DNA from 4 places in the Streptomyces sp. NPDC051684 genome. Region 3 is predicted to be linked to each of the others. Evidence: riboswitches for the same ligand, from Rfam matches in the RefSeq annotation. Region 3 holds a riboswitch; each other region holds the start of a gene.
What was found. A riboswitch is a leader RNA that binds a small molecule or an ion and turns the genes downstream of it on or off. The one in region 3 is predicted to bind thiamine pyrophosphate.
Positions count from the first base shown of each region.

Region 1: it holds a riboswitch for thiamine pyrophosphate, as region 3 does, so the genes downstream of both, thiC (phosphomethylpyrimidine synthase ThiC) here and ACIA8D_RS19885 (purine-cytosine permease family protein) in region 3, are expected to answer to the same signal.
Region 2: it holds a riboswitch for thiamine pyrophosphate, as region 3 does, so the genes downstream of both, ACIA8D_RS03550 (thiamine ABC transporter substrate binding subunit) here and ACIA8D_RS19885 (purine-cytosine permease family protein) in region 3, are expected to answer to the same signal.
Region 4: it holds a riboswitch for thiamine pyrophosphate, as region 3 does, so the genes downstream of both, thiO (glycine oxidase ThiO) here and ACIA8D_RS19885 (purine-cytosine permease family protein) in region 3, are expected to answer to the same signal.

Region 1 is NZ_JBITCS010000003.1:201,282-204,692, reverse strand. It holds gene ACIA8D_RS05185 (SsgA family sporulation/cell division regulator) at 1-107, shown strand, start outside; gene ACIA8D_RS05180 (YibE/F family protein) at 217-1,551, opposite strand; TPP riboswitch at 1,623-1,794, shown strand; gene thiC (phosphomethylpyrimidine synthase ThiC) at 1,787-3,411, shown strand, end outside.
Region 2 is NZ_JBITCS010000002.1:226,732-230,142, reverse strand. It holds gene ACIA8D_RS03555 (ABC transporter permease) at 1-1,135, opposite strand, end outside; gene ACIA8D_RS03550 (thiamine ABC transporter substrate binding subunit) at 1,111-2,166, opposite strand; TPP riboswitch at 2,279-2,384, opposite strand; gene rlmN (23S rRNA (adenine(2503)-C(2))-methyltransferase RlmN) at 2,423-3,411, opposite strand, start outside.
Region 3 is NZ_JBITCS010000015.1:149,439-152,849, reverse strand. It holds gene thiM (hydroxyethylthiazole kinase) at 1-13, opposite strand, end outside; gene ACIA8D_RS19885 (purine-cytosine permease family protein) at 69-1,469, opposite strand; TPP riboswitch at 1,459-1,554, opposite strand; gene ACIA8D_RS19880 (family 2B encapsulin nanocompartment shell protein) at 1,968-3,395, shown strand.
Region 4 is NZ_JBITCS010000018.1:23,537-26,947, forward strand. It holds gene ACIA8D_RS22165 (thiazole synthase) at 1-767, opposite strand, end outside; gene thiS (sulfur carrier protein ThiS) at 775-975, opposite strand; gene thiO (glycine oxidase ThiO) at 972-2,159, opposite strand; TPP riboswitch at 2,157-2,270, opposite strand; gene ACIA8D_RS22180 (hypothetical protein) at 2,323-2,670, shown strand; gene ACIA8D_RS22185 (NAD(P)/FAD-dependent oxidoreductase) at 2,791-3,411, shown strand, end outside.

The DNA.
Region 1 (3,411 bases), on a different contig from region 3:
CGGACAAGCTCGTTCCGCTCGGCCAGGAAGAAACGGGCGCGGACTTCGAGTCCGACCTCGACGAGGCGCTCGACCGGATCCTCGCCGAGGAGCAGAGCGCGGGCTGACTCCCCATCGGCTCGCACAACAGCAGACGGCCACACCAGATGGTTTGTACGACACCGGACCAGACGTAACGCTTCAGCAGCGCGGTGCACCCGAGCAGTTCCGCGCCATTCAGCGTTTGCGCCGCCGGCCTCCGCCACCACGTCCAGGAGCGGGAGCGGCCTTCACGGGCCCCCGCTCCGGGCGGTCGGCGGACACGACGAGCGCGGCCAGTGCGGTGGTCACCGGCACCGAGGCGACGAGGCCGATCGAGCCGACCAGCGTACGCACGATCTCCTCGGCCACCAGCTCGCTGTTGGCCACGTCGGCGACACTGCTCTGCGCGATCGAGAAGAGCAGCAGCAGGGGCAGCGCGGCGCCCGCGTAGGCCAGCACGAGCGTGTTGACGACCGACGCGATGTGGTCGCGCCCGATGCGGATCGCCGCCCGGTACAGGGCACGCCGGCCCAGCGTCGGGTTCGCCTCGTGCAGCTCCCATACGGCGGAGGTCTGGGTGACCGTCACATCGTCGAGCACGCCGAGCGAACCGATGATGACGCCGGCGAGCAGCAGACCGCTCATGTCGATGTCCGGGTACAGGCCGTGGATCAGCCCTGTGTTGTCGTCGGTGTTGCCCGTCAGGGCCGCCCAGCCGATGAACAGCGAGCCCAACAGGCCGATCAGCAGCAGAGAGACCAGGGTGCCGAGCACGGCGACGGAGGTTCTGGCCGTCAGGCCGTGACACATGTAGAGCGCGATCAGCATGATCGCGCTGGCCCCGACCACCGCGACGACGAGAGGGTTCGACCCCTGCAGAATCGCGGGCAGGATGAAGAAGGTCAGCACCATAAAGCTGACCGCGAGCGCGACCAGTGCCATGACGCCGCGCATCCGGCCCACCACGACCACGGCCAGGGCGAAGATCCCGGCCAGCAGCACCATCGGCACCTTGCGGTTCACATCGGTGACCGAGTACTGAAGCTCCTTCGGTGCGTCCGGCGCGTACGCGGCGATCACCTTCTGGCCCTCGTGCAACTGCCGCGGCGAATCCGGCTGGACGACCTCGGTGAACGTACGGCCCTCGTCCTTGCCGCTGTCGATCCGGATCGTCGCGTTCTCGCAGGTGCCACTGGTTTTCTGCTCGCCGGTGGTGCCCTGTTGCGCCGTGGGGTCCCCGGTGGGGCTCTGCCCCTGGGCGTGCACGGACGAGCAGTCGACCTTCTCGACCCGGGTGACCGTGGCCTGCTGCGTCTGTCGGTCGAAGCCGACCCCGCTGCGCTCGTGCGGCGGTGCGCCGCCCGGCCAGAGCACCGCGAGGCCCACGACGACCGCGACCGAGAACGGGATCAGGACGGCCGCGATCACTTTGCGCAGGTGCCGCGAGACTGGCGCCGCTGGACCGTGGCTGTGGGAGTGCCCATGCGGCGGGTGGGACGGCGGAGCGGGGGGCTGCTGGCTGGTGGTCACCGCCAGATCATCGCAAGAACGGAGGGGGCCCTCTGTTCAACGCGGCGTGGATCACGTTAGCGTGGAGGCGCTTTTGCCATCGCGGGAGCTCGGAGCACCGGGCTGAGAGGGCGCTGACCTTCGTCCCAGCGCGTTTCACGTGAAACAGCGTGGAAGTGCGTGACCAGGGGACGGATATCGCTGCGTCGACCGCTGAACCTGTTACCGGGTAATGCCGGCGTAGGGAGTAGGTCTCATGACCACAACGGACGCACACACGCCTGCCTCCAGCTCGACCGAGGAGGCCGGCCAGTCCATCGGCTGGCACAAGGGGTACATCAGGGGCTCGCGCCCCGACCTCCAGGTGCCGGTCCGTCAAGTGCACCTCACCAATGGGCAGTCGGTGACGCTGTACGACACCTCAGGTCCGTACACCGACCCGACCGTCGACACGGATGTCCGCCGCGGCCTCGCACCGCTGCGGGAGAACTGGATCATCGCCCGCGGCGACACCGAAGAGTACGCGGGCCGCCCCGTCCGTCCCGAGGACGACGGCATCAAGCACACGTCGCCGCGCGGCGGCCTGCGCAATCTCGACGCGGTCTTCCCCGGCCGCCCGCGTCAGCCGCGCCGGGGCCGCAACGGGCAGGCCGTGAGTCAACTCGCGTACGCACGCCGGGGGGAGATCACCCCGGAGATGGAGTACGTGGCCATCCGGGAGAACGTCGCCCCCGACGTCGTACGGGACGAGATCGCGGCGGGCCGGGCCGTGCTGCCCGCGAACGTCAATCACCCGGAGATCGAGCCGATGATCATCGGCAAGCGATTCCTGGTGAAGGTCAACGCCAACATCGGCAATTCCGCCGTCACCTCCTCCATCGAGGAGGAGGTGGACAAGATGACCTGGGCGACCAAGTGGGGCGCCGACACGGTCATGGACCTCTCCACCGGCCGCAACATCCACACCACGCGCGAGTGGTTGCTGCGCAACTCCCCCGTGCCGATCGGCACCGTGCCGCTCTACCAGGCCCTCGAAAAGGTCGACGGCAAGGCCGAGGAGCTGTCCTGGGAGGTCTACAAGGACACGATCATCGAGCAGGCCGAGCAGGGCGTGGACTACATGACGGTCCACGCGGGAGTCCGCCTCCCGTACGTCCCGATGACCGCCGACCGCAAGACCGGCATCGTCTCGCGCGGCGGCTCGATCATGGCCGCGTGGTGCCTCGCGCACCACAAGGAGAGCTTCCTCTACGAGAACTTCGAGGAGCTCTGCGAGATCCTCGCGACCTACGACGTCACGTACTCGCTCGGCGACGGACTGCGCCCCGGCTGCATCGCGGACGCCAACGACGAGGCGCAGTTCGCGGAGCTGAGGACGCTCGGCGAGCTGAACTCCATCGCCAAGCGCCACAACGTGCAGACGATGATCGAGGGCCCGGGCCACGTCCCGATGCACAAGATCAAGGAGAACATCGACCTCCAGCAGGAGATCTGCGAGGAGGCGCCGTTCTACACGCTCGGCCCGCTGACCACCGACGTCGCCCCGGCGTACGACCACATCACGTCCGGGATCGGCGCCGCGATGATCGCCTGGTGGGGCACGGCGATGCTCTGCTACGTCACGCCGAAGGAGCACCTGGGACTGCCCAACCGCGACGACGTGAAGACCGGTGTCATCACGTACAAGATCGCGGCGCATGCGGCGGACCTCGCCAGGGGGCACCCGGACGCACAGGCGTGGGACGACGCGCTGTCCGACGCCCGCTTCGAGTTCCGCTGGGAGGACCAGTTCAATCTGGCTCTCGACCCGGACACGGCGCGCGAGTTCCACGACGAGACGCTGCCGGCGGAGCCCGCGAAGACGGCACACTTCTGCTCGAT
Region 2 (3,411 bases), on a different contig from region 3:
TGAGAGCCGCTGCGGCCAGCCCACCGACCACCACGGCGATGGCCGTGGCCGCGAGCGCGTACTCCAGCGAGTTCCAGATCGCGTCGATCGGCGGCACAAGGAAGGTCCCGCCGTCCGCGTCCGTGAGCGCCCGGAAGTACCCGAACCCGTACCCGCCGGGAGCGTCGAGCGAGCGCTCGACGAGCACCCCGAGCGGCAGCACGATCAGCAGCGCGACGGACACCAGCACGCCGCTCAGCAGCGCCCACTGCCCGCCCCCGCGCGGCCTGCGCGCCGTGTGCGCCGCGTCGACGAGCCGCAACGCGCTCTCCCGCCGCCGCACGGTCCACGCGTGCACACCGAGAATCAGCCCGACGGCGACGAACTGCACGATGGTGAGCACGGCGGCGGTCGACAGGTCAAAAATCTGCGCGGTCTGCCGATAGATCTCGACCTCAAGCGTCGAGAACCCGGGCCCGCCCAGAATCTGCACCACACCGAACGACGTGAACGTGAACAGGAACACCATCAGCGCGGCAGCCGCGACGGCGGGCCCGAGCGCCGGCAGCGTCACCTTCCGCCAGGCCGCGAACCGCGAGGCGCCGAGCATCCGCGCGGCCTCCTCCTGCCGCGGATCGAGCTGCGCCCACAGCCCACCCACGGTCCGCACCACGACCGCGTAATTGAAGAACACATGCGCGAGCAGAATCGCCCACACCGTCGTGTCGAGCCGCACGCCCCACAGCTCGTCGAGCAGCCCGCCGTTCCCTACGAGCGCGAGAAACGCGGTGCCGACGACAACGGTCGGCAGCACGAACGGCACCGTCACGACGGCCCGCAGCACTTGCTTGCCCGGGAACTCGAACCGCGCGAAGACATACGCCCCCGGCAGCGCGAGCAGCAGCGTCAGCGCGGTCGACGCGAGCGCCTGCCAGACGGTGAACCACAGCACGTGCCGGATGTCGGACTGCCCGAGCACATCCAGGATCCGCCCGACCTGCCAGCCGCCGTCGACGTGCAGCCCGCGCTCGACGATCGCGACGACCGGATAGGCGAAGAACAGCCCGAAGAACACGACGGGCAGGACCATGAGCCCAAGCCGCGCCGCGTTCCCGTTTCTTCTCCCGACGGCTACTTCAGTACGAGCGACGTCCACGACTTCACCCAGTCGTCCCGGTTGTCCGCGATCTTGCGCGGGCTCATGGTCTCGGGGTCGTCGATCTTCACCGCGTACTTGGTGTAGTCGGCGGGGGCGGTGGCGTTCTTGGTCACCGGATCGACGAACATGTTGAGCGGCATGTCCTCCTGGAACTTCTTGGAGATCAAGAAGTCGAGCAGCGCCTTGCCGCCCTTCTCGTTCTGCGCCCCGTTCAGCAGCCCCGCGAACTCGACCTGCTGGAAGCAGGTCCCCTTCGCGACCCCGACCGGCGAGGTCTTCGGCTGGGGATCGGCGAACACGGCCTCGGCGGGCGGCGAGGACGCGTACGACACGACGAGCGGCCGCTCGCCCCCCGCCTTCCTGCCACCGGCGCTCCCGCTGAACTCCTCGTTGTACGCCTGGTCCCAGCCGTCGACGACCTTGAGCCCGTTGGCCTTGAGCTTCTTCCAGTACGGCTGCCAGCCGTCGTCGCCGTACTTCGCGGCGGACCCGAGCAGGAAGCCGAGCCCCGGCGACGAGGTGGCCGCGTTCTCCGAGACCAGCAGGTTCTTGTACGCGGGCTTGGCAAGGTCCGCGAAGGAGGCCGGGGGCGCGAGGTCGTGCTTCTTGAAGTACGCCTTGTCGTAGTTGACGCAGAGCGACCCGGTATCGACGGGGGTCACCCGGTTCTTACCCTTGTCGAGCCGGTACGCGCCCTTCACCTCGTCCTCCAGCCCCTTGGCCTTGTACGAGGAGAAGATCCCGTTGTCGAGCGCCCGCGAGAGCAAGGTGTTGTCGACGCCGAAGAGGACGTCGCCCTGCGGATTGTTCTTGGACAGGATCGCCTTGTTGACGGCCTCGCCGGCGTCCCCGTCCTTGAGGACCTTGACCCGGTACCCGGACTTCTTCTCGAAGTCCTTCAGTACGCCCTTGGAGACGGCCCACGAGTCATGACTCACGAGGGTCACCGTCCTGGAGTCCCCGCCGGCGGCACCGGAGCCACCACCGGAGGACCCGCACGCGGACAGCGTGACGAGCCCGAGCCCCATGACCACGGCGACGTACGCCTTCTTGCTCACTTGAATTCCTCCTGGGCGTGACCAGGAGAAGACGCGGCCCTGCCCGGAGCCCCTTCGCGGGGCCCCGGGCAGGGCGCAACAGCTTGAGTGGTGTCCGAACTTCCTACCCAGAATGACCTGGGCAAGGTCCAGAGGGTCTGCGGCCGATGCCGCACTCTCAGCGCTGTGGCGCTCCCCTGTCGGAATGCAGATGGAGTTGTGGTGTATCGAACTGACAGTCGCCAGGCTACCGCTCGGTGGCCGCCAGCTGTCCACAGGCTCCGTCGATCTCCTGGCCACGGGTGTCCCGGATGGTGACCGGAACGCCGTGCGCGGCGATCGCGTCGACGAAGGCCTTCTCGTCCTCGGGCCGCGAGGCGGTCCACTTCGAACCCGGGGTCGGGTTCAACGGGATCAGGTTCACATGCACGGGCTTGCCCTTGAGCATCCGCCCGAGCCGGTCACCACGCCACGCCTGGTCGTTGATGTCCCGGATGAGCGCGTACTCGATCGACAGCCGGCGCCCGGACTTCGCGGCGTACTCGAACCCGGAGTCGAGCACCTCGCGCACGTTCCACCGCGTATTGACGGGTACGAGGGTGTCGCGCAGCTCGTCGTCGGGCGCGTGCAACGAGATCGCGAGCCGGCACTTCAGCCCCTCGTCGGTGAACCGGTTGATGGCCGGCACGAGCCCGACCGTCGACACGGTGATGCCGCGCTGGCTGAGCCCGAGCCCGTCCGGCTCCGGGTCCGTGAGCGCGCGGATGGCCTGGATGACCCGCTTGTAGTTGGCGAGCGGCTCGCCCATGCCCATGAACACGATGTTGGAGAGCCGGGCCGGGCCTCCGGGAATCTCCCCGTCCCTGAGGGCGCGCATCCCATCAACAATCTGATGCACGATCTCGCCGGTCGACAGGTTCCGGTCGAGCCCGGCCTGGCCGGTGGCACAGAACGGGCAGTTCATGCCGCACCCGGCCTGCGACGAGATACACATCGTCACCCGGTCCGGATACCGCATGAGCACGCTCTCCACGAGCGTCCCGTCGAACAGCTTCCACAGCGTCTTGCGCGTCGTGTCGCTGTCGGTCGACAGATGCCGCACGACGGTCATCAGCTCCGGCAGCAACGCCTCCCGCAGCTTCTCGCGCGACCCCGCGGGGATGTCGGTCCACTCCGCGGGGTCGTGCGCGAACCGCGCGAAGTAGTGCTGCGAGAGCTGCTTGGCGCGAAACGGCT
Region 3 (3,411 bases):
GTGTCGTGGGCATGAGGTCGCTCCAAACAGACGAGGTGCCGTGGTTGGTACGTACGGAAGAGGGCAGGTCAGCCGCGTCGCCGCAGCCGCAGCGGTGCGTACACGATCGCCGCCACGAGGAACGCCACGTAGTACGACACATCCGCACCGTGCAACGCTTCGGCCACCGGCCCCACGTACAGGCTGGTGTCCATGAACGGGACCGCCGCGGCGAAGGCCGCCGCGAAGGCCAGCAGCGCCGGCCACGCGGGCTGCCGTCGCCCGCGCTCGACGGCGAGGTCGAGCGGCGCCCCGGCACGTTCCCTGGCCCGGGCGCCCCAGTCGACGAGGACGATCGCGACGAAGCCGGGGATCCAGTACCCGACGAACAGCAGCACATTCTGGAAGCGCGCCGTGGTGTCCGCGGCGTGCATCCACAGCACGAGCGGGAAGCCGAGGACGGCGGCGAGGGCGGCGGCCACCGGCCTCGGTATGCGCACGCCGATGGTCTGGAGGGCGAGGGAGCCGCTGTAGTCGTTCATGGCGTTGCTGCACAGCGCGGCCAGCGCCACGGCGAGCAGTCCGAACCCGCCGAGCACTCCCCCGCCGAGTATCTCGTCGACCCCGGCCGCCGTCTGGTCGGTGAGCACGGAGGCGCCCCACAGGCCGAGCGCCTGCACGGCCACGAAGGACACCAGCAGGCCGAGCAGGGTGTACCAGAACATGCGGGTACGGGAGGTGGCGGCGGGCAGGTAGCGGCTGAAGTCGCTGGCGTACGGCGCCCAGGACAGGCTGAGGCTCAGCGCGATGGTGCTGGTCAGGACGAACGCGCCGACGCGGTCGGCGCCGTGCACGGAGCCGTGGGCCGCCGGGTGCACGCCGTCGAGCATCCGCCAGGCGATGAGCGCGAAGGCGGCGCCGAGCACGAAGGTCATGACGATCTGAAGCCGGTGGATGGCCTCGTAGCCGAGGACGCCGAGCAGTCCCTGGGCGCACAGCATGACGAGGACGCCGGCCCAGAACGGCCAGCCCAGCAGCCGGGCCAGCGCGTCGCCGCCGAACAGGCCGATCAGCGCGTCCCACGCGATGGACGACAGCCACTGCAGCACTCCGGGCAGCGCGACGCCGCGCCCGAACGCGAGCCCGGCCAGCGGGAGTTGCCCCGCGCCGGTCCGGCTCCCCCACGTCCCCAGGTATGCGGTCGGCACCGCTCCGATCAGGGTGCCCAGCACGACGGCGGCGAGCGCGGTGGCGAAGTCGAGTCCGAGGGCGATGCCGACGGTGCCGGTGAAGACACCGGTCATCGTCAGGTTCGGGGCGAACCACACGGTGAACAGGCGTCCGGCCCCGCCGTAGCGGTTGCCTTCGGGGACCGGTTCGATGCCGCGCCCCTCGATGCCGAGGTCGCCGGGTGCGGCGGGCATGCGCCCATCGAAGGCGCCGCTGTCGTGGTCGGCAGGCAGGCCGCTGGAAACATGCGTCACAGGCATGAGACATCCCTCCGCCAGTGCGAACTGGTTCAGGTTCGACGGGTGTGTTCTCAGCCCTCTGTGCGGGGCACCCCGTGTCCGGTTATCGCCGCCAGCCTAACGCGGTGGCGTGCGGTGACGCACGGGTGGGTTCCGCTTGCACCGCGGTCCCCTACCCCGACCGGCGCGGTGTCCGCAATGAGGACCTCTGTGACCGCTGGCCGACTTCCATCGGTTTCGCGGGGCCGCGGCGCCCGCCCGCCGCGTGACATCGGGGTCGGTGGCCGCTCGGACACGGCGGGCAAACGGGCCGAGATCCGTCGGTCGCCGGGCAAACACCGGCCGGGCTTGATCATCGCATCGAGTTAATGTCGCCGGCTTTCCTTGGCCGGGCGGGTGAGAGGGCCCTTACGGTGATTCTGGTTCTGGACGTATTCCCACCGAATTGCTCACCTTTCCTACTTCTGCCCCGTCACAACGGGCATGCGTGCTTTCGCCCGACCAAGGAGAGCTCATCCGATGACCGTTGACTCGACCGACTCGACCACCCCGGACACCGTGTCGGTGCCGCCGCAGCAGACCAGCCTCGGCACGGCGGCCGCCCGCAATCTCGCCACCACCACCAAGTCCGCCCCGCAGATGCAGGAGATCACCTCGCGGTGGCTGCTGCGGATGCTGCCCTGGGTGGAGACCAAGGGCGGCGTCTACCGGGTCAACCGCCGCCTGACCTACACCGTCGGCGACGGCACCATCGAGTTCATCCAGGACGGCGGCGACGTCCGTGTGATCCCCCGCGAACTCGGTGAACTGGCCCTGCTGCGCGGCTTCGACGACGTCGAGGTGCTGACCGCCATCGCCGACCGGTGCGTACAGCGCGACTTCCGGGCCGGCGAGACGCTGGTCGAGCGCGGGGCACCGGCGGACAAGCTCCACCTGATCGCCCACGGCCGCATCAACCAGTTCTCCGAGGGCGAGTACGGCGACGAGGTCGCGCTCGACGTCCTGGCCGACGGCGACCGCTTCGGCGACTACGCGCTCCTCGACGAGGACGCCCGCTGGGAGCAGACCGTGGTCGCCGAGACCTCGGGCACCCTGCTCACCCTCTCGCGCGCCGACTTCGCGTCCGTGGTGTCCTCGGCGCCGCCCCTTCAGGAGCACATCGAGGAGTTCAAGTCACTCGCCGGCCGAGGCCAGAACCACCGCGGCGAGGCGGAGATCCCGATGTCGGCGGGGCACGTGGGCGAGCACGAACTGCCCGGCGCGTTCGTCGACTACGAGGCGAAGCCGCGCGAGTACGAGCTCTCGGCGGCCCAGACGATCCTGCGGGTGCACACCAGGGTCGCCGACCTCTACAACGAGCCGATGAACCAGACGAAGGAGCAACTGCGGCTCACCGTCGAGGCGTTGCGCGAGCGTCAGGAGCACGAGCTCGTCAACAACCGGGAGTTCGGCCTGCTCCACAACGCCGACTTCAAGCAGCGCATCCAGACACACTCCGGCCCGCCCACGCCCGACGACCTCGACGAGCTGCTCTGTCGCCGCCGCGGCTCGAAGTTCTTCCTGGCGCACCCGCGCACCATCGCGGCGATGGGGCGCGAGTTCAACGCGCGCGGCCTGTACCCCGACCACGTCGACCTCGGCGGCCAGCAGGTCCCCGCCTGGCGCGGGGTGCCGATCCTGCCCTGCAACAAGATCCCGGTCACCAAGGAGCGGACCAGCTCGATCCTCTGCATGCGTACCGGCGAGGACAACCAGGGTGTCATCGGCCTGCACCAGACCGGTCTGCCGGACGAGTACGAGCCGGGGCTCTCGGTCCGTTTCATGGGCGTCGACGAGCAGGCCATCACCAAGTACCTCGTCAGCACCTACTACTCCGCCGCGATCCTCGTGCCGGACGCGGTCGGTGTGCTGGAGAACGTGCAGATCGGCCGCTGGCCCAGCAGGTAACGGGCCGGGACCCCGG
Region 4 (3,411 bases), on a different contig from region 3:
ACCGCCCGCCCCTCCGAAGGAGAAGACGCCTCCGCGAAGTGCCGCTTCGGAATCCGCCCCGCCCGATACGCGAAGCGACCCGCCTCCACCGCGTGCCGCATGCCCTCGGCCATGAGGACGGGCTCCTGTGCGCGGGTCACCGCCGAGGCGAGCATCACACCCGCGCAGCCGAGTTCCATGGCGAGAGTCACATCGGAGGCGGTGCCGGCGCCCGCGTCCAGGATCACCGGTACGCGCGCGTGCTCGGTGATCAGCTGGAAGTTGTGCGGGTTGCGGATGCCGAGCCCGGAGCCGATGGGGGAGCCGAGCGGCATGATTGCCGCGCAGCCGACGTCCTCCAGCTTGCGGGCCAGGACCGGGTCGTCGTTCGTGTACGGCAGGACCGTGAAGCCGTCGTCCACCAGCGTCTCCGCCGCGTCGAGCAACTCGATCGGATCGGGCAGCAGGGTGCGCTCGTCGGCGATCACCTCCAGCTTCACCAGGTCCGTACCGAGCGCCTCGCGCGCGAGGCGGGCCGTCAGGACGGCCTCTCCCGCGGTGAAGCAGCCCGCCGTGTTCGGCAGCACCCGGATGTTCAGCTTCTCCAGGACGGAGAGGACCGAGCCGTGCACGTTCGCGTTCACGCGGCGCATCGCCACGGTGGTGAGTTCGGTTCCGGAGGCCACCAGGGAGCGCTCCAGGACGTCGAGGCTGGGTGCCCCTCCCGTGCCCATGATCAGGCGGGAGGAGTACGACTCGCCCCCGAGGACGAAAGTGTCGTCGGCCATGGACGGTTCAGCCTCCTTGGACGGCCGTGAGGACCTCGACGCGGTCTCCTTCGGAGAGCGCCGTGGCGGGCCATTGGGTGCGGGGGACGACGGTCTCGTTGAGCGCGGCGGCGACGCCCTGGGGTGCGGTGGTGAGCGTGGTGACCAGCAGGTCGAGCGTGGTGCCCGCGGTCACCGTGCGCGGCTCGCCGTTGACGTGGACGTTCATGCGGGCTGCTCCACGAGGGCTGTGCCGAAGCGCTTCGGCGTGAACGGGCGGGCCTCTTCCGGAAGTTCACCGGTGGTCAGGGCGTGCGCCATGGTGTCGCCGGTGATCGGCGTCAGGAGCACGCCGTTGCGGTAGTGCCCTGTCGCCAGGAGGAGGCCCGGCAGGGCGGTCGGCCCCAGGAGCGGGGCGTTGTCGGGGGAGCCGGGGCGCAGGCCCGCGCGGGTCTCGGTGAGCGGCAGTTCGGTGATGCCGGGGACGAGTTCGTGGGCGTCCCGCAGGAGTTCGTAGACGCCGCCCGCGGTGACCGTGGTGTCCCAGCCGAGTTCCTCGCTGGTGGCGCCCACCACCAGTTCGCCGTTGACGCGCGGCACCAGGTAGAGGTTGCCGCCGCGGACGACCGCCCGGACCGTGCGGCTGAGGAAGGGCGCGTACCGCTTCGGCACCGTCAGGCGCAGCACCTGGCCCTTGACGGGGCGCACCGGCGGGAGCACCGCGTCGGGCACGCCCGCGAGCTGTCCGCCGCGGCTGCCGGCCGCCAGGACCACCTGGCCCGCGGCGAGTTCGGTGCCGTCGGCGAGGACTGCGCCGCGCGCCCGGTCGCGGACGACACGCAGCCGTTCGGCCCACGACCGGTGGAAGATCACGCCGGAGCGCTCGCAGGCCGTCACGAGGGCGCTCGCGAGCCTTCTCGGGTCGATCTGGTGGTCCCCGTCGACCCGCAGTCCGCCGCGCACGCCGGGCGCGAGCATCGGTTCGAGGCGGCGGCAGTCGCGGCCCGAGAGCCACTCGGCCTCGAGCCCCGACTTCGTCTGCAGCGCGTGCAGTTCACGGAGGTGGGCGCGGTCGTCCGCGTCGAGCGCGACCGCGAGCGTGCCGCAGGCGCGGTAGCCGAGGTCCTGCCCGGTGGCCTCGGACAGCTCGGCCGCGAAGTCCGGGTAGCGGCGCGCGGACTCCAGGTTGAGGCCGAGCAACGTCTGCTCGCCGTGGTGCAGTTCGGTGACGGCGGCCAGCATTCCGGCCGCCACCTGGGCGGCCCCGCCGCCGGGCTCGGGGTCCGCGACCGCGACGGAAAGATCGCGCTGCGCGGCCCGCCAGGCGGTGACCAGACCGATGATGCCGCCACCGACGACGAGGACGTCGCAGGTGTGCGTGTGGTGCGAATGAACGGATGGCGTCGACGACATGGGCGTCAAGCCCCTCCCTTCGCCGGTATGACCCGGATCAGGTTCGTACGGTCGAAGGCCGCTCCAGCCTCCCTCTCAGCCCGCTGCGTACGGGCTCCCGCGAGTGCTCTACGTTGGCCACCCTAGCCGTTGACCACACCCTCCAGTAAGGGAGTACCGACCCGTGGCCCGATCTCTCGAAGGTCTCTTGATGTCTCCCGTCGCCGACCAGGCCCCGGGCCAGGTGGGCACGAGCACCCGCTTCGCCTACCAGGAGGAGGACGGCCTCGTTTCGGCCGCCTACGTGGGCGGTGATGTGGTGCAGGGTCACCTCGTGGGGACGCGCACGGGCGACCGGCTCGACTTCCGTTACGTGCAGTTGAAGACCGACGGGACGACCGCCTCCGGGCACTGTGTCTCGCTCGTGTCCGAGCTCCCGGACGGCCGGGTGCGCCTCGACGAGACCTGGGAGTGGGAGTCGCAGGAGGGCAGCGGAACCAGCGCGGTCGAGGAACTGCTCGACCAGGAGTGAGTCCGGCGGCGCCGACCTTCCTCTTGATCGGTAAACCGCCGACGCGTGTGCAGGACGTCACGGCCCGGGAGTGGCCCGCACCGCTGACCGCGGCAAGATCGGGTGCCTAAGGTTGATCCCGTGAGTGAGCAGCGGAGCGGGAGCGGAGCGCCTTCGGGGCAGCGGAACGTCGTCATCGTGGGCGCGGGCATGGCCGGAGTGCAGACCGCCGTGGCGCTGCGCGAACAGGGCTTCACCGGCGCGGTCACCCTGCTCGGTGCCGAGCCCCACCAGCCGTACGACCGGCCACCGCTGTCCAAGGCGGTGCTGCTCGGCAAGGCCGAGGGCTCGGCCTTCGACGTGGACTTCGAGGCGCTCGGCGTCTCCCTGGAGCTGGGCCGCGAGGTGACCGGGCTGCGGCCCGGCGACCATGAGCTGGACACCGCCGAGGGACCGGTCCCGTACGACGTGCTGGTCGTCGCGACCGGCGCCGAGCCGGTCCAGTTGCCGGGGGGCGCGGGGGCGGCCCCCGGTGTGCATCTGCTGCGCACGCTCGACGACGCCGAGCTGCTGCGGCCCGTCCTCGCCGAGCAGCACGACGTGGTGGTCGTGGGCGCCGGCTGGATCGGCGCCGAGTTCGCCACCGCGGCCCGCGAGGCCGGCTGCCGGGTCACCGTCGTGGAGGCCGCCGAGCGGCCGCTGGCCGGGGCGCTGCCCGCCGAGATCGCCGCCCCCATGGCGACCTGGTACGCCGACGCGGGG